DNA from 3 places in the Nocardioides sp. NPDC057577 genome. Region 2 is predicted to be linked to each of the others. Evidence: riboswitches for the same ligand, from Rfam matches in the RefSeq annotation. Region 2 holds a riboswitch; each other region holds the start of a gene.

Evidence for each region. A riboswitch is a leader RNA that binds a small molecule or an ion and turns the genes downstream of it on or off. The one in region 2 is predicted to bind cobalamin.
Region 1: it holds a riboswitch for cobalamin, as region 2 does, so the genes downstream of both, ACFU7D_RS15485 (ABC transporter substrate-binding protein) here and ACFU7D_RS27190 (VWA domain-containing protein) in region 2, are expected to answer to the same signal.
Region 3: it holds a riboswitch for cobalamin, as region 2 does, so the genes downstream of both, ACFU7D_RS28515 (ribonucleotide-diphosphate reductase subunit beta) here and ACFU7D_RS27190 (VWA domain-containing protein) in region 2, are expected to answer to the same signal.

Annotation. Positions count from the first base shown of each region.
Region 1 is NZ_JBHVGB010000070.1:12,020-25,987, forward strand. Features, by position in the region: partial or broken gene ACFU7D_RS15440 (Ig-like domain-containing protein) at 1-646, shown strand, start outside; gene ACFU7D_RS15445 (S1C family serine protease) at 855-1,997, shown strand; gene ACFU7D_RS15450 (amino acid permease) at 2,007-3,542, opposite strand; gene ACFU7D_RS15455 (hypothetical protein) at 3,539-3,712, opposite strand; gene ACFU7D_RS15460 (glycoside hydrolase family 16 protein) at 3,928-4,797, shown strand; gene ACFU7D_RS15465 (peptidoglycan-binding protein) at 4,982-5,437, shown strand; gene ACFU7D_RS15470 (peptidoglycan-binding domain-containing protein) at 5,452-5,871, shown strand; gene ACFU7D_RS15475 (ABC transporter ATP-binding protein) at 5,893-6,654, opposite strand; gene ACFU7D_RS15480 (FecCD family ABC transporter permease) at 6,651-7,817, opposite strand; gene ACFU7D_RS15485 (ABC transporter substrate-binding protein) at 7,814-8,851, opposite strand; cobalamin riboswitch at 8,905-9,092, opposite strand; gene ACFU7D_RS15490 (NAD(P)H-dependent oxidoreductase) at 9,116-9,814, opposite strand; gene ACFU7D_RS15495 (sugar ABC transporter ATP-binding protein) at 9,993-11,519, shown strand; gene ACFU7D_RS15500 (ABC transporter permease) at 11,516-12,559, shown strand; gene ACFU7D_RS15505 (ABC transporter permease) at 12,636-13,709, shown strand; gene rhaS (rhamnose ABC transporter substrate-binding protein) at 13,715-13,968, shown strand, end outside.
Region 2 is NZ_JBHVGB010000226.1:37-6,149, reverse strand. Features, by position in the region: gene bluB (5,6-dimethylbenzimidazole synthase) at 1-486, shown strand, start outside; gene cbiE (precorrin-6y C5,15-methyltransferase (decarboxylating) subunit CbiE) at 483-1,727, opposite strand; cobalamin riboswitch at 1,744-1,885, shown strand; gene ACFU7D_RS27190 (VWA domain-containing protein) at 1,910-4,003, shown strand; gene cobO (cob(I)yrinic acid a,c-diamide adenosyltransferase) at 4,003-4,617, shown strand; partial or broken gene ACFU7D_RS27180 (cobyrinate a,c-diamide synthase) at 4,611-6,113, shown strand, end outside.
Region 3 is NZ_JBHVGB010000266.1:342-5,106, reverse strand. Features, by position in the region: gene ACFU7D_RS28525 (hypothetical protein) at 167-295, opposite strand; gene ACFU7D_RS28520 (ribonucleotide reductase N-terminal alpha domain-containing protein) at 315-2,012, opposite strand; gene ACFU7D_RS28515 (ribonucleotide-diphosphate reductase subunit beta) at 2,027-3,025, opposite strand; cobalamin riboswitch at 3,150-3,368, opposite strand; cobalamin riboswitch at 3,458-3,641, shown strand; gene ACFU7D_RS28510 (FecCD family ABC transporter permease) at 3,782-4,756, shown strand; partial or broken gene ACFU7D_RS28505 (ATP-binding cassette domain-containing protein) at 4,753-4,765, shown strand, end outside.

The DNA.
Region 1 (13,968 bases), on a different contig from region 2:
CGACGGTCGGGAGATCGGCACCGCGGTCGTCCAGCCCGACGGCACCTGGTCCCTCGAGGTCACCGACCCGCTCGCGGTCGGCGACCACACGGTCGAGGCCGTCCAGACCGATCCGGCGGGTAACGCCAGCCCGGCGACCACGGTCGACTTCACCGTCACGCCGCCGGCACCGGTGATCACCTCGCCCCAGGACGGCGACAACGTGGACGACACCCCGGCGGTCTCCGGCACCGGCCAGCCCGGTGCGACCGTGACCGTCCAGGTCGACGGCGAGGACGTCGACACGGTTCCCGTCGGCGAGGACGGCACCTGGTCCACGACACTGCCCGCGCTCGCCTGCGGCGAGCACACCTTGACCGCGACCCAGGCCGTCTCGGTCCCCGCGGGCGGCGCGGCCCGAGGGATCGCCGGGGCAGCGGGACGGACGGTCACCTCGCCGGCCTCCGACGCGGTCGACATCGAGGTCGCCTGTGCCGGCGCCGGCACCGACGGCCCCGGTTCCTCCATGGGGAACGACGGCGACGACGGCGGCGTCCTGCCCAACACCGGATCGCCGACCTTCCTCGCCGCGCTCCTCGGGCTCGGTCTCGGCCTGGTGATCGTCGGCGGGCTGATGGTGGCGGGGAGGTTCCGCCGCCAGGGCTGACACGTCGGTCCCGGCGTGAGCCGTGGGGCGACTTGGAGGAGACCAGACGACGCAGAACTGTGCCGCCGCGCCGTCGACACGGTCACGGACGCGGATCCGGGCGCTGAGGCTCCTACTGACTTTTCCCAGCCAGTCCGTGCCTTCCTCACAGGAAGTCCACAGCACCTGGGCGGAATCTTGAGGCATCAACCGCCTCAAGGAGGACCCGATGTCCCGCTCCCGCCGTATCCGCCGTTCACTGCTCGCCGCTGCGGCGATCCCGCTCGTCGCGATCCCGATCGCCACCCCGGCCCTCGCGGTGGCCGCGGTCGGCGCCACCAGGACGTACGCAGCCGAGTCCGGTCCCGGGTACGGCTACGGCGGTTCCGCCGAGAGCTACGGCGGAGCCTATGGCGGCGGGATCGTCGACCCCTACCGGCAGAGCCTCGGCACCTCGACCGCGACCGTCGACTCCGAGCCGGCGACCGACGCGGAGTCGACCGGCGTGGTGCTGATCAACACCGCGGTCGGCTACGGCTCCGCGCAGGGGGCGGGCACCGGACTCACGATCACCGGCGACGGGATCGTGGTGACCAACCACCACGTCGTCGAGGGCGCCACGTCGATCACCGTGACCGACCCGAGCACCGGGGAGACGTACGCCGCGACGGTCCTCGGCTACGACGACGTCCGTGACGTCGCGGTGCTGCAGCTCGAGGACGCCTCGGGCCTCTCGACGGTCGCGACCGACCGGGACGCGGCGACCCAGGGCGAGGAGGTCACCGCTGTCGGCAACGCCGAGGGCCAGGGCTCGCTCTCGGCCGCAGACGGCACGGTCACCGACCCGAGCACCGCGATCACCGTCAACAACGAGGACGGCACCGCCTCCGACCTCAGCGACCTTATCCAGACCGACGCCGATGTCGTCTCGGGCGACTCCGGCGGTGCGCTGCTCGACGAGGACGGCGAGGTCATCGGGATGAACGTCGCCGCGACCTCGGGATCGGCCGAGATCTCGGGCTACGCCATCCCGATCGACACCGTGCTCGACATCGCCGCCCAGATCCTGGCGGGGGAGGAGTCCGGCGACGTCGAGATCGGCGGCTCGGCGGCCGCGCTCGGGGTGCAGGTCGACACGACCAGGTCGACGCTGGTCGTCGGTGTCGTCGAGGACGGCGCCGCCGAGGCGGCCGGGGTCACCGCGGGCAGCACGATCACCTCCGTCGGAGGGACCGCCGTGGCTAGCATCGAGGACATCACCTCGGTCCTGGGCAGCCACGAGCCCGGCGAGGAGATCTCGCTCAGCTGGACCGATGCCGCCGGCGAGGCCCACACCACCACCGTGACGCTCGGCGAGGGGCCGGTCGCCTGACCGCGAGGATCAGCTGCGCGGTCCCTCGTCGTCGCGGGGGCCGCCGCCTGTCGCCTCGTCGGAGATCGGACGCTCCGCCCTGATCGGGATCGCACCGGTGTAGCCCTCGCGTTCGACGGCGATCTGCTGGACGCGGTCGCGGACGAGCCGCCAGCCGATCATCAGCGCCGGGATGATGACGACCAGGGTCGCGACCGTCCAGGTGCCGATCGGATAGTCGAAGCCCATCAGGACCAGCACGGTCGCGAGGAACACGAGGGTGGCGTAGCCGGTCCACGGGGATCCCCACAGCCGGAAGTCGGGCCGGTACATCAAGCCCTTCTTCCAGCGCCGGTAGAGCTGGATCTGACAGATCACGATGGTCGCCCAGGACGCGATGATGCCGAGCGCCGACATGTTCAGCACGATCTCGAACGCCTGGCCCGGCACGATCGCGTTGAGGCCGACGCCGAGGAGCGTGATGCAGCCGGTGAGCAGGATCCCGCCGTACGGAACGCCGTTCCTCGACATTCGACCGGTGAAGGTCGGGGCGCTCCCGCTCATCGCCATGGACCGCAGGATGCGTCCGGTCGAGTAGAGGCCGGCGTTGAGGGAGGAGAGCGCCGCGGTCAGCACCACGAGGTTCATGATGGTGCCGGAGTTCGCGATCCCGAGCTGGTCGAAGAACGTCACGAACGGGCTCTCGTCCGCCCGGTAGGACGTGTAGGGCAGCAGCAGCGCGAGTAGCACCAGCGAGCCCACGTAGAACACCGCGATGCGGGCGATGACGGAGTTGATCGCCCGGGGCATGATCTTCGCCGGCTCGGCGGTCTCGCCGGCGGCGGTGCCGACGAGCTCGACCGCTGCGTACGCGAAGACGACGCCGGAGATGACGATGACGAGCGGGAGCACGCCGACCGGGAAGAGCCCGCCGTTGTCGATCACCATCCCGATCCCGGTCTCCTGGCCGTTGAGCTCCTTGCCTCCGGCGAGCACGATCGTCCCGAGCACGAGGAAGCCCAGCAGCGCGACCACCTTGATGAGCGCCGCCCAGAACTCCAGCTCGCCGAAGAGCTTGACCGAGATCAGGTTCATCGAGAGCACGACCGCGAGCGCGATCAGCGCGATCACCCACTGCGGGACGACCTCGAAGGTGCCCCAGAAGTGCATGTACGTCGCGATCGCGGTGACGTCGACGATGGAGGTCATCGCCCAGTTCAGGAAGTACATCCAGCCGGCGGCGAACGCGGCCGGCTCGCCGAGGAACTCCCGGGCGTAGGAGACGAACGACCCCGATGACGGTCGGTGCAGCACGAGCTCGCCGAGCGCCCGCAGGATCAGGAAGACGAACACCCCGCAGAAGGCGTAGACGAGGAACAGGCCCGGCCCGGCCTCGCGGAGGCGGCCGCCCGCACCCAGGAACAGCCCGGTGCCGATGGCGCCGCCGATCGCGATCATCTGCAGCTGCCGCGGGCTGAGGCTCTTGTGGTAGCCCTCGTCCTCGTCGGTCAGTCCGCTGATCTGGCCGCTGGTCTGGCCGCTGGTCTGGTCGTCGGTGTCGGTCATCGGCTCGCTCCCGGTCCGGAGTGCGGTGGCTCGGGCACGTCCTTGAACAGCAGCCACCCGCCGACCACGGCGACGGCCGCCGCCACGGCGTAGCCGATCAGCGACCACCAGCCGAGATGCAGGTACGCCGTCACCCCGACGATCGCCAACGCGAGGAACACCATCGTCATGCCGATGATCGGCGTCCGTGGCCTGTATGGATCCCGTGCCAATGCGATCACCTCACCTGCAGGGCAGGGCCCCCGATGGCCCCGCTCCGGGGATCAATTAGAGCGCATCGAGCGTGTTCTCGCGGTGACCGGACGTCGCCCGGCGTTTCCGTTCCGTCGCACGGCAAATAACAGTAAGGTCGCCTTACAGTTAACCCCCATGAAGGAGCGTTTCGATGCGTAGCTCGAGGATCCGCACCATCCGCACCACACTCACGGCGACCGCCGCTCTGGCTCTCGTCCTGGTCGCACCGCTGGCCGCGCCGGCCGCCGTGCCCAGCCCCGACGCCGGCGGCTCGGCGACCCGCACCGGAGAGGTCGAGGCGGCCGCGCTGACCTGGTCGGACGAGTTCGACGGGCCCGCCGGCAGTGCCCCGAACGGCGCCAACTGGAACTTCGAGACCGGAGGCGGGGGCTGGGGCAACAACGAGCTGCAGACCTACACGAGCTCCCGCGACAACTCAGCGCTCGACGGCAACGGCAACCTGGTCATCACCGCCCGGCAGAGCGGGAGCGGCTACACCTCGGCCCGGCTCACCACCAAGGGCAAGGTCCAGCCGAAGTTCGGTCGCCTGGAGGCGCGTATCCAGATCCCGCGCGGCCAGGGGATCTGGCCGGCGTTCTGGATGCTGGGCGGCCAGTTCGACAACGTCGGCTGGCCCGCCTCCGGCGAGATCGACATCATGGAGAACGTCGGCTACGAGCCCCACCTGGTCCACGGCACCCTGCACGGCCCGGGCTACTCCGGCGGCAACGGCATCACCGGTCAGTACATGCACCCGCAGGGCTGGTCCTTCGCCGACACCTTCCACACCTTCGCGGTCGACTGGCAGCCCGGCTCGATCACCTGGTCCGTCGACGGGGTCGCCTACCAGACCTTCACCACGGCCAACACCGGCGCCAACCCCTGGGTCTTCGACCAGCCGTTCTTCTTCATCCTCAACGTCGCGGTCGGCGGCAACTGGCCCGGCAACCCCGACGGCACGACCCAGTTCCCGCAGAGCATGGTCGTGGACTACGTACGCGTCTACGACTCTCAGCTCTAGGTCCCCCTGGATACGACGGGACGTTCCGGTCGGTTACCCGCGGGTAGACCGACAAGAACGTCCCGTCGTTTCTGTCTCGGCCGGCGCCCGAGCACTACGGGTTCGGTACGGGTCTGAGAGCTCACCCGGTCCTGTCAGCCTGAGCCGTCCGATCTTGATCACAGGAGGAATGTTGCTCAGATCATTGAACAGAAAGCTCACTTTCGCGCTCGCCGGGCTGGCGGTTGTCGGTGCGAGCGTCGTCGTCAGCTCGCCCCCGGCTTCGGCTGCGGGCGTGTGCAACGGCAGTGCGAGTGGGTGGGTCTATCACAACTATGACTACCGGATGGCGATGGTGAAGGACTCGAACAACGGGAACACGCCGTTGTGCTTCCTGAACCCGGGCCACACGGGCAACGCCGTCAAGACCCTGCAGCGGGCGCTGAACCAGTGCTACGGGCGCAACCTTGACGTCGACGGGATCTACGGCGACGCGACCAAGGCCGCGGTGAAGGTGGCCCAGGGTCGTCACGGGCTCGAGCAGGACGGCCTGTTCGGCCCGAACACCAGCAAGGCCATGACCTGGCCATGGAACGACGACATAAGGTACCGCGGCTGTGAGACGCGCGCGGCCGCGAGCTTCCAGTGGGTCTGGGTCTGATGCGGGAAAACGGTATGCGCAGGATGATGGCGGCTGCTCTGCTGGCAGTTCTGCTACCCGGCGGACTCGTGACTGTTGGAGCCCAGCCCGCCCAGGCGTACGGCCCATGCACGGGATCCGAGACGATCGAGGGTGCTGCCCTGCCCAAGCCGATGCCGTGCTACATGGGGCCAGGAGCGGGGGCGAAGAGCGCGGTTGAAGCGCTTCAGAAGGCCATAGTGCTGTGCTACAGCAGTACGGCGGCGGCGCGGTACGTCATCAACAGCGGTGGATTCGACGGCGCCTACGGCCCAGGCACGGTGAGCGCCGTCAAGTGGTTGCAGAGCAACCGCTTCGGCTTCACCGGAAGCGACGTGGACGGGGTGTTCGGCCCGGCCAGCGATCGTAAGATGCGGTACCCGTTCGATTACGGCTGTGCTCGGATTCCTTACTGAGTCGCTTCGACCGGCTGATCATCACGCCGGGCCGAGGAAACGGATGACGACGCCCTCGTCGTGATGCACCCGGGCGCGGACTCCGTAGACCTCGGCGATGAGGGCCTCGGTGAGCACCTGCGCGGGCGCCCCGCCGGCGACGACGCGGCCCTGGGAGAGCACGAAGACCTGGTCGCAGTAGGTGGCGGCGAGGTTGAGGTCATGCAGTGCGACCAGGCAGGTCGTGGGCATCCGGCGGACCAGCGCGAGCAGGGCCAGCTGGTGGCGTACGTCGAGGTGGTTCGTCGGCTCGTCCAGGAGCAGGATCTCGGGCTCTTGGGCGAGCGCCCGAGCGATCTGCGTACGCTGCCGCTCGCCGCCCGACAGGGTCGAGAAGCGCTGGTCGAGGCGGTCGGCGATGCCGGCGTGGGTGGCCGCCTCCACGATGACGGCGCGGTCGTGGGCGCTGTCGGGCGCCCAGGCCGGGCGGTGCGGGATCCGGCCGAGCGCGACGACGTCGCGTACCCGTAGGTCCTGGCTGGTCGCCGGCTCCTGCTCGACGACCGCGAGCCGTCGCGCCAGCCGGCGCCGGGACATGCCGGCGAGCGGGCTGCCGTCGAGCAGCACGTCCCCGGAGTCCGCGGGCCGCAGCCCCGCCAGGATGCGGATCAGCGAGGACTTCCCGGAACCGTTGGGCCCGAGCAGCCCGACGGTGACGCCGTCCTCGACCTGGAGGGAGACGTCGTCGACGACGAGGCGCCCACGGGGAGCCCATCGGACCCGCCCTGCCTCGAGCGCCGTCACCGGCGGGCTCTCATCAGCACCAGGGCGAAGGCGGGCACCCCGACGAGCGCGGTCGCCACCCCGACCGGGAGCTCCTCGGGGTCGATCACGGTCCGGGCCGCGGTGTCGACCCAGATCAGGAAGATCGCGCCGAGCAGCGCGGTCGCCGGGAGCAGCAGCCGGTGTCCGGGGCCGACCAGTGCGCGTGCCAGGTGCGGCAGCACCAGCCCGACGAAGCCGATCGCGCCGGAGGTGGACACGATGACGGCCGTCATCAGCGCCGTCAGCACCAGGAGCACCGCCCGGATCCGGCCGACGTCGACTCCGAGGGAGGCCGCCGCGTCGTTGCCGAAGGCGAACGCGTCCAGCCAGCCGGCGCCCGCGACGCAGCAGAGCAGTCCGCCGAGCACGATCACCCCGCAGACCAGGACGTCGGTCCAGCTCGCCGAGGAGAGCGACCCGAGCAGCCAGAACAGCACCCCGCGTGTCTGCTCGGCGTCGGCCGCGGTGAACACGATGAACGAGGTGAGCGCCGAGAAGAGCTGGGTGGCGGCGATGCCGGCCAGGACGAGCCGGTCGGTGGTGCCGCCGGCGAGCGAGGCCAGCAGCAGCACGAGCGCGAACGACACGAGCGCTCCCGCGAACGCCCCGGTGGAGAGCCCGATCGCGCCCGATCCGACGCCCAGCACGACGATCGAGACCGCGCCGGTCGAGGCTCCTGAGGAGATGCCGAGCACGAACGGGTCGGCGAGCGGGTTGCGCAGCAGCGACTGCAGGATCACCCCGCAGATCGCCAGTCCCGCTCCACAGATCCCCGCCAGCAGCGTACGTGGCAGCCGCAGGTCCCACACGATGCTCTGCTGGAGCAGGGTGAGGTCGGAAGAGCCGAGGCCGACCCGGTTAGCCACGACGCCGTAGACGTCGGCGACGCTCAGGTCGGAGGGCCCGACGGTGATCGCCCCCGCGACCGAGGCCAGCACCACCAAGGGCGCGACCAGCAGGACGCCGGTGATCCCGATCGCCGAGGCGTCACGTCCGTCGGCCGAGGCGTCGCCCGCGTCGGTCGAGATGTCACGTGCGTCGGTCGAGATGTCACGTACGTCGGCCGAGACGTCATCGCCGTGCCAAGTCGGCCGACCGGGGTGACGCTTCGGCTGATCGGAGCCCGGCGTACGCAGTCTCATAGGCCGAGGTCGGCGAGCTGCTCGGCGACGTTCTCGACGGCGTAGACGGTGCGGATCGACGGGTTGAGCTCGGCGCCGGAGAGAGTCACGAAGCGGTCGTTCTTCACCGCCTCCATCTGCGACGTGACCGGGTTGGTCTTCAGGTAGTCGATCTTCGCGCGGGCGGTCTCGGCGGTCTGGCTCTTGCGGGTCAGGTCGCCGAGGACGATGACGTCGGGGTTGCGCTCGGCGACGGTCTCCCAGTTGATCTGCGGCCATTCGTCGGTGGTGTCGTCGAAGACGTTCTCCACGCCGAGGGTGCGGCCGATGATCCCGGGGCCGCCGCAGCAGCCGGCCAGGTAGGGCGACTCCGAGTTGGCGAACCAGTACATCGCGCTCACCTCGCCGGCAGGGGCCTCGGCCCGGGCCTTCTCCAGCCGCTCCGACAGGTCGGCGACGAGTTCCTCGCCCCGTTCGGGGACGCCGAAGATCCGCGCCAGGTCGGTGATCTCGCCGAAGATGGTCTCGATCTCGAGGGCGTCGTGGCGGGTGCCGTCGTCGTCGCCCTCGTTGTCCTTGAGGCACTCGGCGGGGGAGAGGTAGGAGCCCACGCCGAGCTTCTCCAGGTTCTCGGGTGTGGTCACCCCGCCCTCGCCCAGAGTGCTGGCGAAGGAGGCTGTGACGAAGTCCGGCTCGGTCTCCAGGACGCGCTCGTAGGAGGGCGCGTTCTCGGCCAGCCGGGGCACGTCCTCGTTGGCCGCGGCCAGCCAGTCGAGCACCGGGTCGGTCCAGGTCGCGGAGCCGACGACCCGGTCGGCCAGGCCGAGCGAGAGCAGGATCTCCGTGGAGCCCTGGTTGAGCGAGACGACGCGCTCCGGCGGTGCCTCGAGCGTAATCTCGCGGCCGCAGTTGGTCAGGGTGATCGGGAAGCCGGCGGTGCCGGCGGCCGCCTGCTGTGTGCCGGAGGGCTGGTCGGCGGCGCAGCCGGCCAGCGTGGAGCCGAGCACCAGAACGGTGCTCGCGGTGAGAGTTCGGATGGTGCGGGAGGGATGCACGTCGGTCCTCGAGCGGGTCGCGGGCTGGTGCGCGTCGCCCGTGCTGACCGGCAGCGGTGTGCTGCAGGGCCAGCAGGTCTTCGGACTCGGGATCGACCGGCGCGAGACGCCTTCCCAGGCCCGAGGGCCCAGTGGCACAGTGTCCCGTCCGTCACCCACACCGCTGCGCGTCAGTCCCGGACTCTCACCGGGTTCCCGTGCCGGGACTACGTCCCGAGCGGCTGGCCAGAAGACCGTAGCAGGCGGCTCCGCCCGCGCGTGGCCTCAGCCCTCGCGATGGGCGCTCAGCCCGTCCTCCCCGGGTGCGACCGAGTCGTGGAGCCTGATCGTGTGGTCGTAGTGCTCTTCGGCCATGGGCCGGTAGTCGATCCGCGGCTCCGTCATCACGCCCTCGAGACGTACGGTCAGGTCGGCCTCGATCCGGGCCATGACCTGCGGGTTCATGGTGTCGGCGTCGGTGATCAGGTGCGGTCGCAGCGGGTCCATCCCGGTGTACCAGAACGTGCCGTGCAGCAGTGGCCACAGGACGTCCTCGATGTCGCCGCTGATCCCACGCGGACCGAGGGTCGCGGCCCGGTCGCCGGCGGTGACGACGGTCAGCGCGCGCTTGCCGACCAGGCCGCCCTTGCCGTACTTGAGCGGCTTGCCGGTCTCCGGATCCGGTACGTCGAAGGCGAACCCCGACTCGAAGACGCGGTCGATCCAGCCCTTGAGGATGGCGGGCACCGAATACCACCACAGCGGGAACTGCACGACCAGCAGATCGGCCTCCCGTAGCCGGTCCTGGTGGTGGCGTACATCAGCCTCGCCGCGCTCCACCAGAAGTGGATTGAAACCTTCTCGATAGAGGTCGATCTCGTCGACGCTCCAGCCGGCTGTGCCGAGGGCGTTCATGCCGACCTCGCGCAGCCGTCCGTTGAGTGATGCCGCGTGCGGATGTGCCCATACCCAGAGTGCGTGCATAGGGCTCTGAACGCCGTCTGACGCGGTGGGATTCCCGCCTGGAGACAGGCCGGCGCCGACACGGTCTGATGACAAAGTCCGGATCTCGCTCAAATTAGCGGCCTCAGAGTGTTGACGTATGTGATTGCCATCACTAGCGTAAACCAGGCTTGAAACCTTTCAATTCGAGGAGCTGCCCATGCCGGACACACCCGCCGCACTGGAGCTGCGGGACGTGGCCAAGTCGTTCGGCCCCGTACGCGCCCTCCGGTCCGGAAGCCTCCGGGTCGAGGCCGGATCCATCCACGCGCTCGTGGGGGAGAACGGAGCCGGGAAGTCGACCCTGGTCAAGATCGTCGCCGGGCTCTACCGCCGTGACGCGGGCGACTACCTGCTCGCCGGGGAGCAGGTCGACTTCCGCAACACCGCCGACGCCAAGCAGGCCGGGGTCGCGGTCATCTACCAGGAGCCGACCCTCTTCCCCGACCTCTCCGTCACCGAGAACATCTTCATGGGGCGCCAGCCGACCAACCGCTGGGGCAAGATCGACCGCGCCGCGATGCGCACCGAGGTCGTCGAGCTCTTCGCCCGGCTCGGCGTCCCGATCGAGCCCGACCGGCCGACCGAAGGCCTCTCCATCGCCGACCAGCAGCTGATCGAGATCGCCAAGGCGCTCTCGCTCGACGCCAAGGTCTTGATCATGGACGAGCCGACCGCTGCCCTCTCGGGCAACGAGGTCGACCGGCTGATGACCGTGGCGCGCACGCTGCGCGACCAGGGCTGCGCCGTCGTCTTCATCTCGCACCGCTTCGACGAGGTGTTCGCGCTCTGCGACACGATCACCGTGATGCGCGACGGCGCCTACATCTCCACCGACCCCATCTCCGAGGTCACCGAGGACGAGATCGTCCAGCGGCTCGTCGGACGCGAGGTCTCCGACCTCTACCCCAAGCTCGAGGCCACGGTCGGCAAGCCACTGCTCGAGGTCACGGGCCTCACCCGCACGGGACTGTTCCAGGACATCAGCCTGACCGTCCGCGAAGGTGAGATCGTCGGCCTGGCGGGCCTCGTCGGTGCCGGGCGCAGCGAGGTCGCTCAGGCGATCTTCGGCGTCGACCCCTACGAGAGCGGCGAGGTCGTCCTCGACGGACGCCCGGTCCCGCCGGGTGACCCGAGGCGGGCGATCGAGATGGGTCTGGCGTTCGTCCCCGAGGACCGTCGCCAGCACGGTCTCGTCCTGGACGCACCGATCTCGCGCAACATCACGCTGCCGATGAGTGGCCGGCTCGCTCGCACCGGGCTGATCAGCAGCGGTATCGAGAACCGCTCGGCCGCCGACTGGGCCGCCCGGCTCGAGGTCAAGGCCGCGACGCTCGACACCCTGGCCGGCACCCTCTCGGGCGGCAACCAGCAGAAGGTCGTCCTGGCCAAGTGGCTCTCGACCCGGCCGAAGGTGCTGATCATCGACGAGCCCACTCGGGGCATCGACGTCGGCACCAAGTCCGAGGTCCACCGGCTGCTCTCGTCCCTGGCCCAGGAGGGTCTCGGGATCCTGATGATCTCCTCCGAGCTCCCCGAGGTGCTCGGCATGGCCGACCGGGTGATCGTCCTCAGCGAAGGCCACCAGACGGCCGAGCTGAGCCGTGAGGAGGCGACCCCCGAGGCCGTCATGCGCGCGGCGACGGCCCACCACTCCACCACCCTGAACATCAGCGAGGCATCATGACCACCACGCTCGACGCGCCCGCTCCGGCCGCGCCGCAGCCACGCCACCGAGCAGCCAACCGGCTGACCTGGCTTCTCAAGCAGCGCGAGACCGGCATCGCCATCGCCTTCATCCTCCTGCTCGTGGTGACCACTGCGGTCAACCCCAACTTCCTGTTCAGCACGGACGGCTGGCGCGACCTCACCCTGACTCCCGCGATCCTCGTCTGCCTGGCGATCGGCCAGGCGATGGTGATCATCACCCGCAACGTCGACCTCAGCGTCGGCTCGACGCTGGGCCTCACCGCCTACCTCGCCGGCCGGCTCTTCCTCGACACCGGGCTCCCGGTGATCGTGGTCGTCCTGATCGCCGTCGCCGCGGGCGCCGTGCTCGGCCTGGTCAACGGGGCGCTGGTCGCCTTCGCCAAGGTACCGGCGCTGGTCATCACCCTCGGCACGCTCTACGTCTACCGCGGGATCATGCTCGAGTGGGCCGGCAGCGACCGGATCAACGCCTCCGACATCCCGCCCGGGCTGCTCGACTTCGGCACCGGGTCGTTCCTGTTCATCCCCAACCTCGCCTGGATCTCGTTCGCGCTGCTGGCCGTCGTGATCTACCTGATGCGCTCCACGCGCGCCGGCCGCGAGTTCTACGCGATCGGCTCCGACCCCGACGCCGCCACCCTCTACGGGCTGCGCGACAAGCGCCGGGTCCTGCAGGCGTTCGCCACCTCGGGTGCGCTCGCCGGCCTCGCCGGGATCCTGTACGTCTCCCGCTACGGCACCATCAGCTCCGGCGTCGGCCAGGGCATCGAGCTCGAGGCGGTCGGCGCCGCGGTCGTCGGCGGTGTGGCCATCTTCGGTGGCAGCGGCACCGTCCTCGGGGCAGCGCTGGGGGCGTACCTCCTCACCACCATCAACCGGGCGCTCCCGGTCCTGGGCATCCCCGACTTCTGGCAGCAGGCCGTCGTCGGCGCGCTGATCATCGGCGCGATCGTCCTGGACCGCTACTTCGCGCGCCGTCAGCACGACAAGCTCCTCGCAGAGAGGGAAGAATCATGAGTGAGCGCCAGCGAACGGCAACAAGCCTCAGGCCGCCACGTCCGTACGCTTCGTTCCCCTCGACGGAGGTGGCGGCATGAGCCTCCTTGCCTCTGAGAAGGCGCCGACGAGGACGTACGCCGCCCACGCCAAGCCGTGGTGGCAGCGCACCCTGATGACCAGGGACACGGCGATCATCGCCCTGCTCGTCGTCGTGTGGACGTACGCCTCGATCGCGATCCTCAACTTCTCCGACCCGATCACGGTCTACTTCCTGGTCCTCGACATCGCGCCGATCCTGCTCATCGCGCTGCCGATGACGCTGATCATCATCACCGGCGAGATCGACCTGTCGGTGGCCAGCGTCGTCGGACTCTCCAGCGTCCTGTTCGGGGTGCTGCACCGCGAGGGCCTGCCGATGGTCGCCGCGATGGTGCTCGCCCTGCTCGCCTGTGCGGTCGCGGGAGCGCTCAACGGCGTGCTCGTCACCCGCTACGGGCTGCCGTCGCTCGCCGTCACCATCGGCACCATGGCGCTATTCCGTGGCATCGCGGTCGGAGCGCTCGGCACCACCGCGATCACCGACTGGCCCGACTCCTGGCAAGACCTCGTCCAGGCCCGGATCGGCGACTCCCAGATCCCGCTGATGACGATCCCGCTGGTCGTCCTGATCCTGATCTTCGCCGTGGTCCTGCACTTCACCCCCTTCGGGCGCGGCATCTTCGCGGCCGGTCTCAGCAAGGACGCGGCCCGCTTCTCCGGCGTCAACGTCGACCGTACGAAGCTGATCCTGTTCACGCTCAGCGGGCTGGTCTCGGGGTTGGCGGGCATCTACTTCACGCTGCGCTACGGCAGCGCGCGGGGCGACAACGCCACCGGTATGGAGCTCCAGGTCATCGCGGCGGTGCTGCTCGGCGGGGTCTCCATCTTCGGTGGCCGGGGTGCGATCCCCGGCGTCATCGCCGGCGTCGTCCTGATCGGGACGATCGGCAGCGCGCTCCGCCTCGACGGGACCAGTGCCAACCTCATCCAGATCATCACCGGCGTACTTCTCATCGCAGCAGTCATCGCGGCCAGCGTTCTCGGCTGGACCGGCCGCATCGTCGGCACCTATCGCCGGCAACACAGCTCGGACGAACCATCCTCTAAGAACTCAAAGAAATCGGAGTGAGAGACATGACCAGCAAGTTCCGACGCGCAGGCAGTGCCGTCGCCATCGTTGCGGCCCTCGGCCTCGCCCTGTCCGCCTGTGGCGGCGGTAGCGACAGCGGTAGCGATGGAGAGGGTGGCGGCGACACCAGCAGCATCACCTTCATCCCGAAGAACCTCGGCAACCCCTACTTCGATGCCTCCGACACCGGCGGCCAGAAGGCCGCCGAGGAGATCGGGACCACGTGGAAGCAGGTCGGCCCGACCGAGTCGACCCCCGA
Region 2 (6,113 bases):
CCCTGGGACTTCGTGCTCGTACGCGACACCGACCGCCTCGAGCGCTTCCACGCCCACGTCGCGACCGAGCGTGACACCTTCGCCGCGACCCTGGCCGGCGAGCGGGCCGAGACCTTCTCCAGGATCAAGATCGAGGGCATCCGCGAGTCCGGGCTGGGCATCGTGGTCGGCTACGACCCGACCCGCGGCGGGCCCAACGTCCTCGGCCGCCACGCCATCGCCGACGCCGGCCTCTACTCAGTCGTCTGCGCCATCCAGAACCTCTGGCTGGCGGCCACCGCCGAAGGACTCGGCGTCGGCTGGGTCAGCTTCTACCGTGAGGAGTTCCTGCGGGACCTGGTCGGCATGCCCGAGGGCGTACGTCCCGTCGCCTGGCTCTGCGTCGGGCCCGTCGCCGACCTCCCCGACGTCCCCGACCTCGAGCGCTTCGGCTGGCGCCACCGCTCGCCGCTCTCGACGGTGGTCCACGAGGAGAAGTTCGGCTAGTCCGTCAGTATCTCCGGGCCACTGACCGGATCGACACCTCGCGAGCGCTGGCGCGCGCTGTAGGACCACTGCACGACCGTGCGCTGGGGTGCCCAGCCGCGGAAGGTGCCGATCGCGTCGACGGACTCCACCGAGATCCGGGTCAGCTCGCCGCCCAGCTCGGCGTGCTGTCGCGCCAGGAGCTGCTCGGTCTCCAGCGTGACGCCGTGGACCACCAGGCGCCCGCCGGGGCGCAGGGCGGCGAGGCAGGTGTCGAGCACGCCGGGGCGGGTCGCGCCGCCGCCGATGAAGATCGCATCCGGGGCAGGGAGGCCGGCCAGGGCATCGGGTGCACGGCCCTCGACCACGTTCAGTCCCGGAACCCCGAGCCGGGCGGCGTTGCGGGCGATCCTGGCCGCCCGCTCGGAGCTGCCTTCGATCGCGGTCGTGGTGCAGGTCGGATGCGCCCGCATCCACTCGATCCCGACCGAGCCGGCACCGGCGCCGACGTCCCACAGGTGCGCCCCGGGCGTGGGGGCCAGTCGCGCCAGGGCCGAGGCCCGCAGGTCACGCTTGGTCAGTTGGCCGTCGTTCTCGAAGACGTCGTCGGGAAGACCCGCGGCCCAGCCGAGGAGTGAGGCGCCGACGCACTCGATGGCCACGATGTTGAGCCGCGGCGACTCGCCGGACCAGGTCGATGCCGTCGCGGAGCGCCTGCTCTCCGACTCCGCTCCCAGATCGCCCAGGTCGGTCATGGTCGAGGCTCCGAAACCGGTTGTGACCAAGAGCTCCGCGAGTGCGGCAGGAGTCGACTCGTCGGAGGAGAGCGCAAGGATCCGGCGGCCGGGAGCGAGCTCGCGCGCGACCAGTGACACGTCGCGGCCGACGAGGCTGACGACCACGCACGTCTCGGCCGCCCAGCCCATCCGGGCGCGGGCGAGGGCGACGGAGGAGACGGCCGGCTCGATACGTACGTTCTCCCGACCTAGGAGCGAGATCAGGGTCGTCCCGATGCCGGAGACCAGCGGGTCGCCCGAGGCCAGAGCGACGACGGGGGAGTCGTCCGGCAGCGACTCGAGGAGCGCCGGGAGCCCCTCGCGCAGCGGCGACGGCCAGGGCTCGCGCCGCTGGCCGGGGGCATCCGGGACGAGGTCGAGATGACGCTTGCCGCCGAGGAGGACGGCCGACTCCCGGATCAGCTGCTGGTGACGTACGGGGATCTCGTCCCAACCTCCGGCACCGATGCCCACCACGACGATCATGAGGCCAGACGCTACAGTGACCGCACAGGCGCGAGGTGCCCCGACTGGGGAGAATCTGGGAAGCCGGTGAGATTCCGGCACAGGCCCGCTGCGGTGAATCGAGCCCCCTCACGGGGACTCGACAAGTCCGAAGACCGGCCTCGCGTCCATCCATCCAACGCGATAGGGAGCGGGAGCCTCTCATGCCGGTGCACTACCCATTTTCTGCCGTCCTCGGCTGCCAGGCGGACGACCTCGACGACATGGGCCTCGCGCTCGTGCTGACCACCATCTCCCCGGAGATCGGCGGGGTACTGGTCCGTGGCGAGAAGGGGACCGCGAAGTCGACGGCCGTACGCGGTCTGGCGGCCGTGCTGCCCTCGATCTCGGTCTACGCCGGGGACAGGTTCTCGATCGACCCCGCCGACCCCTCCGCGGAGTCGCCGGACGGTCCCTTCGGGTCCGCCGCCGTCGTGGAGAGCCGGCCGGTGCGGCTGGTCGAGCTCCCGGTCGGGGCCACCGAGGACCGCGTCGTCGGCTCGCTCCATCTGGAGAGCGCGCTGTCGCGCGGCGCGGTCGAGTTCGAGCCGGGGCTGCTCGCGCGGGCACACCGCGGCCTGCTCTACGTCGACGAGGTCAACCTGCTCCACGACCACCTCGTCGACCTGCTGCTGGACGCGGCGGCGATGGGCCGGGTCAGCGTCGAGCGGGACGGCGTCTCGGTCGAGCACGCCGCCCGGTTCGTACTGATCGGCACCATGAACCCCGAGGAGGGCGAGCTGCGACCGCAGCTGCTGGACCGCTTCGGGCTCACCGTCGAGGTCGCCGCCCCCCGGGATCCTTACCTTCGGGCGGAGGTCGTACGCCGTCGGATGGCCTTCGACCTGGACGCGCCCGGGTTCGTCGAGCGCTATCTGGCCGCCGAGCGAGACCTGACCGCTCGGGTCTCCACCGCGCGCGCCCTCGTCGGGAAGGTCCGGCTCACCGCGCCGGGGCTGCTCAAGATCGCCGAGGTCTGCGCGGCGTTCGAGGTCGACGGGCTGCGCGCCGACATCGTCACCGCCCGCACCGCGGTCGCACACGCGGCCTGGGCCGGGCGCTCCGAGGTCACCCGCGCAGACATCCGCCGCGCCGCCCTGCTGGCCCTCCCGCACCGCCGCCGACGCAACCCCTTCGACGCTCCCGGGCTCGACGAGGACCTGCTCGACCGCATCCTCGGCGACGAGGAGCTGCCGCCCGAGCCGCCGGAGGGCGGGGACTCGGATGAAGGTGGCGCTGACGACTCTGTTGGTCTCGACACGCCTCCGCCTAGCGGCTCCGGCGGCTCGACCAGCGATGGGGACGGCTCGACCGATCAGCCACCGTCGGTCGAGCCCGCGAGCGAAGCGAGCGGTGTCGAGACCAACACAGCCGATGACGCACCCGACCAGCCACAGAGTCCCTCCGCTCCCGCAGGCGAGTCCGTCACCGCCGCAGCCCCGGCCTACCGCCCACGCCTCCTGACCGTGACGGGCCTCGGTACGGGCCGCACCGGCGGCCGGAGCAAGGCGATCGGCAGCAGCGGCCGCCGGATCGGCGCCAGCGTCAGCACCCGCGGATCACTCCACCTCGTCGAGACGCTCAAGGCGGCCGCAGGCAAGCAGAGCGCCCGCTCGCGCACCTCGGCCAAGGTCGAGCTGCGCTCCGAGGACCTGCGGACCGCGATTCGCGAGGGCCGCGAGGCCAACCTGGTGCTCTTCTGCGTGGACGCCTCCGGCTCGATGGCCGCGCGCAAGCGGATGGCGCAGGTCAAGGCCGCGGTCCTCTCGCTGCTGCTGGACGCCTACCGGCGCCGCGACAAGGTCGGGATGATCACGTTCCGCGGTGAGGGCGCCGAGCTGGTGCTGCCGCCGACGAGCTCGGTCGACCTCGCGGCGGTCCGTCTCGACGAGATCCCCGCCGGAGGACGTACGCCGCTGGCCGAAGGCCTCCTCGAGGCCGCCCGCGTGCTCCAGCGCGAGCACCTGCGCGACCCCGATCTGCGGCCGCTGCTGGTGGTCGTCACCGACGGTCGCGCCACTTCCAAAGCCCACGGGAAGGGCGCGGTCGCGCGCTCGCAGCAGGCCGCCGCGTACGTCGCCGGTCTCGGTGTCACGACCGTCGTCATCGACTCCGAGAGCGGGCCGATGCGGCTCGGGCTGGCCCGCCGGCTGGCCGAGCACCTGGGCGCCGAGCACGTGCCGGTCGCCGAGGTGAGCGCCGAGGCGCTGACCTCCGCGGTGCACGGCTACACCACCAGCGGGAAGGGAGCAGCCTGATGCCCAAGGGACAGCCGCTGAACGTACCCGACGACGGGCTCACCACCCGCCAGCGCCGCAACCGGCCGCTGGTGATGGTCCACACCGGGCCGGGCAAGGGGAAGTCGACGGCCGCCTTCGGGCTCGCGCTGCGCGGCTGGAACCAGGGCTGGCGGATCGGGGTCTTCCAGTTCGTGAAGTCGGCCAAGTGGCGCATCGGCGAGCAGACCGTGCTCGAGCGCCTCGGGACGCTGCACGAGGAGACCGGCGAGGGCGGGCCGGTCGACTGGCACAAGATGGGCTCGGGCTGGTCCTGGAGCCGCAAGCAGGGGGAGGCCGAGGACCACGCCGCGGCCGCCGCCGAGGGCTGGGCCGAGATCAAGCGGTGCCTGGCCGCGGAGACGTACGACCTGCTGGTCCTCGACGAGTTCACCTACCCGATCAAGTGGGGCTGGGTCGACGCCGAGGAGGTGGCCTCCGTGCTCTCCGAGCGGCCGGGGCGCCAGCACGTCGTGATCACCGGCCGCGATGCCGACCCCGCCGTGCTCGAGGTGGCGGACCTGGTCACCGAGATGACCAAGATCAAGCACCCGATGGACGCCGGCCAGAAGGGCCAGCGGGGCATCGAATGGTGACCCTGCCCCGGCTGGTGGTCGCGGCTCCCTCGACAGGGTCGGGGAAGACGACGATCGCCACCGGGCTGATGGCGGCGCTGCGTTCCGCCGGGCACGAGGTCAGCGGTCACAAGGTCGGCCCGGACTACATCGACCCGGGCTACCACGCGCTCGCCACCGGGCGGCCGGGGCGAAACCTCGACCCTCATCTGGTGGGGGAGTCGCGGGTCGTGCCGCTGCTCCTCCACGGCGCCGCCGGGGCGGACGTGGCGATCATCGAAGGTGTCATGGGCCTCTACGACGGCCGCCTCGGCACCGACGGCTTCGCCTCCACCGCCCATGTCTCCTCGCTGACGTCCTCGCCGGTGGTCCTGGTCCTCGACGTCGCCCGGATGTCCCGCTCCGCCGCCGCGATCGCCGCCGGGATGGCCGCCTTCGACCCGTCCGTACGCATCGGGGGAGTCGTGCTCAACCGCTGCTCGCCCGGGCGGAACGCCGAGGAGATCCGGCGAGCGCTGGAGCAGGTCGGCCTGCCGGTGCTCGGTCTCCTGCCGCGTGATGAGTCGCTGGCCACCCCGTCGCGCCACCTGGGGCTCGTCCCGGTCGCCGAGCGCGACGAGTCGGTCGCGCTGATCGAGCGGCTGGGTGAGCAGGTTGCCGCCCACCTGGACCTGGGTGCCTTGCTGGAGGTCGCCCGTTCGGCGCCCGGGCTCGATGATGCTCCGTGGGATCCGTTGCTGGCGTTGCGCGAAGCCGACCGTGTTGGTTTCGACACGGCGTCGTTCGTACCTCACGACGCCGGCTCAACCAGCGGGCCCACCGCTGGGCGTGTCGAGACCAACACAGTGCGTCCCGTGATCGCGGTCGCGGGTGGGCGGGCGTTCACGTTCCGCTACCCCGAGACCGAGGAGCTCCTGGAGGCGGCAGGCTGCGACGTACGCTCCTTCGACCCGCTCACCGATCCCGCGCTTCCCGAGGGGACGAGCGGGATCTACCTGGGCGGAGGCTTCCCGGAGATGTACGCCGCCGACCTCGCCGCCAACCACAGCCTCCTCCGCGACCTCCGGGCCGCCGTCGAGGCCGGGACCCCGACGGTCGCCGAGTGCGCCGGGCTCCTCTATCTGGCCGAGTCCCTCGACGGCGTATCGATGGCCGGCGCCATCCCCGCCCACGCCGCGATGAGCGAGCGACTCACGCTTCGCTACCCGGTGGCCACCGCTGCCTCCGACTCCCTGCTCACCCGCGCCGGCGAGCAGGTCACCGGCCACGAGTTCCACCGCACCACCACCTCGCCCGCGGCCGGTGCCCAGGCGGCCTGGACCGTCGACGGCACGCCGACCGGCTTCAGCAGCGACACCGTCCACGCGTCGTACCTCCATGTGCACTGGGCCGGCCATCCGCACCTCGCCCGTCGCTTCGCCGAGGCCTCGCGTGCGTTCGCCGCTCGATTCACCCCCGCTGGTCGAGCCGCCCCCGTCGGTCGAGCCGACGTCGTGAGGGACGAACGACGTCGTGTC
Region 3 (4,765 bases), on a different contig from region 2:
TCGCAGGGGCCGAGGCAGTCGGCGACGCGTACCGTCGCCGACTCCCCGGCCGCCGCGTTCAGCGTCGTGAGCACGGCCGCGTGGTCCACCCCGGGCGACTTTCGCTCGGACCCGCAGCAGCAACCGCGGCATACGGTCAGCGTCGGCCGCCCGAGGGCCGAGTCGCTCATCCTTCGCAGGCCTCGCAGTCCGGGCCGTTCTCGATCGCACAGACCGCGGCGTCGCTCCAGTCGTCCCAGGTCAGGTCGTCGATGGCGTCGGTGGCCTCAGTGGTCGGGTTCTCGTTCATGCTCATGCCTCTCCGTCGAACTGGGTCAGTTGGTGCGGGTCTGCTTGCTGGCCTGGATCCCGGCCCGCGAGCGCAGGTAGTACAGGCTCTTGATGTTCGGGTCGAGCAGCGCGAGCTTGTGGATCTTGCTGATGTATTGAGGCGTCGCGTCGGCCTGGAAGAACAGGTTCAGCGACTGCGACTGATCGATGTAGGCCTGGCGGTCCGAGGCCCGGGCGAGCAGGATCTCCTGGTCGATCTCGTAGCCGGTCTTGAAGACGTCCTTCTCGTGCTCGTCGAGCCAGGTGACGTGCTGCACGGAACCGCCGTTGTCGATGATGTCGGAGATGTGCTCCTGGTCGTAGACGCCGCGCTCCTTCATCACCTCGACGAGGTTCTGGTTGGCTCGCGGCATCTCACCGGCCGAGGTGGTCTGGTTCCAGACGTTGGCGACGTACGGCTCGATGCCCTGGCTGGTGCCGCCGACGATCACCGCGGTGCTCATCGTCGGCGCGATCGCCATCAGGTGGGAGTTGCGCCGCCCGACGCACCACTCCGGGATGCCCGCGGCCGAGCCCATCCACCTCGACGCGGCGTCCGCGCTCGACGAGATCCGCTCGAAGATGTCCTTGTTGAGCGCCGCCGCCTTGTCCGACTCGAACGGCACCCGCTGCTTCTGCAGGTAGTCGTGGTAGCCCATCACGCCGAGCCCCAGGCTGCGGGCCTTCTCGGTGTAGCGCACCGCCCGCTCCAGACCACGGATCGTGCGGGCCTTGCGCAGGAACGCCTCGGCGACCGCGTCCAGGAAGACGGTCGCGACGTACGCCGTGTCCTGGTCCTTCCACTCGTCATAGGTCGACAGGTTCAGCGAGGAGAGCACGCAGGTGTAGGAGTGGTCCTCGTCGGAGAAGAGGGTGATCTCCGAGCACAGGTTGGAGGCCTTGTTCTCCAGCCCGTTGGCCTTGTAGGACTCGGTCTGGGCCGCGTTGACGGTGTCGACCTTCCAGATGTAGCCCTTGCCGAGCACCACCCGGATCTTCAGCACCCGCTGGTAGCGCTCGAGCGCGTCCTTGTCGCCGGCCAGCATCCGGTCGATGAACGCCTGGCTGAAGATCCAGCCGATGTTCTTGTTGGCCGGCTCGCGGAAGATCAGGTCGGCGAGCTCGTAGAAGTCCGGGTGGTCCACCGGCAGGTAGCCCGCCCAGGAGCCGCGCCGGGTGGCGCCCTGGCTGATCTGGTTGGTCATCTCCACGAAGTTGCAGAAGACCGGGACCACGCCGTTGGCCTTGCCGTTGTCGGAGAACTTCGCGCCCCGGGGCCGGACGTCGCCGAGGTAGGCCGAGGTGCCGAACCCGTTCTGCGACAGGATCGCCGCCTCCTTGAGGGTCTCGTAGAAGCCCCAGACCGAGTCCTCCACGTAGGAGCCCTCGCACGAGACCGGCAGGCCGCGGTCGGTGCCCAGGTTGGAGAGCACCGGCGTCGACGGCGAGAGCCAGCCGTTCCAGATCGCCTCGAAGAACGGCTCCTGCCAGGAGACGCCGTCCTCGCGGGGGTACATCTCGTCGGCGAGGTCGCCGGCGGTGGCCGCGATGGTCTCGTAGCGCTCCCGGACGCTCTGGTCGGCCACGGTGTATTTGGCCTTGAACATCGCGTAGCCCGCGGTGGTCATGAAGGCGGGCACGGTGCCCGAAGCCTGCAGCGCCTTGCGCTCGGCGGAGAGTGCTTCCCAGCTGTTGTCACTCATCAGGCTGTTACTCATTAGAAGCTGAACTCCGTCTCGCCGATGTTGCGGTTGTATTCGTTGCCGGTGACCTGGAAGAAGTCGTGGAACTGGGTGCCGTTGATGCCGCTGTAGAACCACTCGGCGATCGGGTTGTCCTCGACCCCGAACAGCGGCTCCATCCGCATGTTCTCCAGCGTCATGTCGACCCGGGACTTCACGAAGGCCTCCAGGTCGGCCTGGTCGATGCCGGTGATGGGCCCGTGGGCGAAGAGCATCTCGACGATCCGGGCCTCGTGGGCGTAGAGGTGCTCGGCGACGCCGCGGACGCGCTCGAACAGGTCGGAGCGCTCGGCCTCGAACTTGTCGGCCGGGACGGTGGCGGCGTACTCGTCCAGGGTGGTGTTGAACAGCCAGGCGCCGCCGGTGGCGTGCAGGTTCTCGTCGCGGGCGGAGAAGTTGATGCCGCTGATCACGTTCTGCAGCAGGTTCTTCCCGCCGGACTGGAAGTGCTTGAGGAAGGCGAAGTTGGAGTAGAGGACGCAGTTCTCCATCAGCGTGAAGACGCTCAGCGCGTAGAGCAGGTCCTCGTCGGCGATCGCGTCCCACACGAAGGCGATCCGCTCGGCCAGCACCGGGTCGTTCTTGTAGGAGTCGTAGAACTCCTCGGTGTCGATCATCAGGGTCTTGTTGAGCTTGGCGTAGAACGGCGCGTGCATGTTCAGCTCGGCGAACGAGAAGGCGTTGGTCATCATCTGGACCTCAGGCCGCGGGAAGGAGTGGAAGAGCCGGTCGCCCCACACCTCGCCGCCGAGGATCAGCTCGTAGATGGTGAACAGTTTCAGCGTCGTCTTGACCGCGGCCTGCTCGGCGTCGGTCATGTTGACCAGGAAGTCCTGCTTGTCGTTCTCGACCGGGATCTCCTCGGCCGTCCAGAAGATGCTCCGCTGCTTCTTGGCCAGGTCCTCGGCCATCGGATAGTCGAAGACGTACGCCGACTTCTCCGTGCGGATCGGTAGACCCTCGGTGTCGATCAAGCCCCATGCCCCCTTGTTCAGGCGGGCCCCGCGGCCCGCTGGATGTCTCGTGCATCCGTGCCGGGGCAGGAGAGGACGGCGTCGTACGCTCGATCCCCTGACCTTCCCTCGAGGTCGCGGACCCCACCATGAGGTGGGCACTGGCAGGTCTTCGGACTCGTGGGCGTCATCGTGCTCGGTCCTAGTGGCCGTCGCTTCCCAGGAGCATGGCTTGCTCCCAGTGCTTCGTGACGGCGGTCGTTCCCACTCACCGCTGCGGGGCAGTCCCGGACTCACACCGGGTTCCCTCTTGCCTCTCCCGCCCCGTCGCCGAGGAAGGAGAACCAGCTGCGAGGACCACTATATGCGGGAATTACACCAATGCAACTTCCTAGATCTTGTGCTTCGCCGTGTCGTCGGAAACATCCCCGGCACCGGTTCGGCGACCCGTGCTAGCCTCGGCGCCGAGTCGAACGCATCCTGATGGATGCCAGGGAACTCCGGTGTGAATCCGGGACTGGCGCGCAGCGGTGAGGGCGACGGCGATGCTGAGAAGCCACTGGGGACGAGTCCCTGGGAAGGCGGCCTCGCCGGGTGAACCCGAGTCCGAAAACCTGTCGGCTCAGATGTACGTCACGGCCCTCGCGACCAGGGTCCAGAGGACCTGAGAGGCCGACCGCCGTGGAAGACCGTGCCCGTGCTCGCGCCCGTGCTCGTGCCGGGAGACGACGCGTCCCGTTCCTACCGCTGGTGGCCGGGTTGCTGCTCGCCTCGGCGATGAGCGTGGTGGCGTCCCTGGCGTTCGGCTCCGAGCACATCCCGCTGACCGAGGTCGTCGCCACGGTCACCGACCGGCTCGAGGGGGAGGCCACCGGGAGATGGGACGTGATCGTGTGGGAGCTGCGGCTGCCGCGCGCGCTGATGGCGCTCGTCGTGGGCGCCGGGCTGGCCGTCGCCGGCGCCGGCATGCAGACCCTGGTACGCAACCCGCTGGCCGACCCGTTCCTGCTCGGCATCAGCTCCGGTGCAGCCGTGGGGGCGACGGCGGCGATCACCACCGGCGCCCTGGTCGGCTTCGGGATCTACGCGGTCTCGACCGGTGCCCTGCTCGGAGCGATCGGGGCAGCGCTGCTGGTCTGGCTGGTGGCGACCGCGCAGGGCGGACTGACCCCGATCCGGCTGGTGCTCTCCGGGGTGGTGCTCTCCTCGGGGCTCTCCGCGATCGCCTCCTTCCTGGTCTTCGCCAGCGACGACCCGCGGGCCGCGAACTCGGTGATGTTCTGGATGCTCGGCAGCGTCGGCGGCGCCAGCTGGGAGAAGTTGTGGGTGCCTGCGATCGTCGGTCTCGTGCTTGCCGCCGGGATGCTGGCGCTGCACCGGTGGCTGGACGCGCTCGCCGCCGGGCCGGAGACCGCGGCAGCGCTCGGCGTCAACGTCGCGGCGCTGCGCGGCGCCCTGTTCGTCGGCCTCTCGGTGCTGGTCGGGGTGCTGGTCGCGGTGAGCGGCGGGATCGGGTTCGTCGGCCTGATCGTGCCGCACGCCGCCAGGCTGCTCGTCGGGGCCCGGCACCGGGTGGTGCTCCCGGTCGCGGCGCTGGGCGGCGGGCTCTTCCTGCTGTGGGTCGATGTGCTCGCGCGGATGGTGGCCCGACCGCAGGAGATCCCGCTGGGGGTGGTCACCGGCGTCGTCGGTGCACCGCTCTTCCTGCTGCTGATGGGCCGGAGCCGCTACCGGTTCGGTGGTGAGCGATGAGTGGGCGCG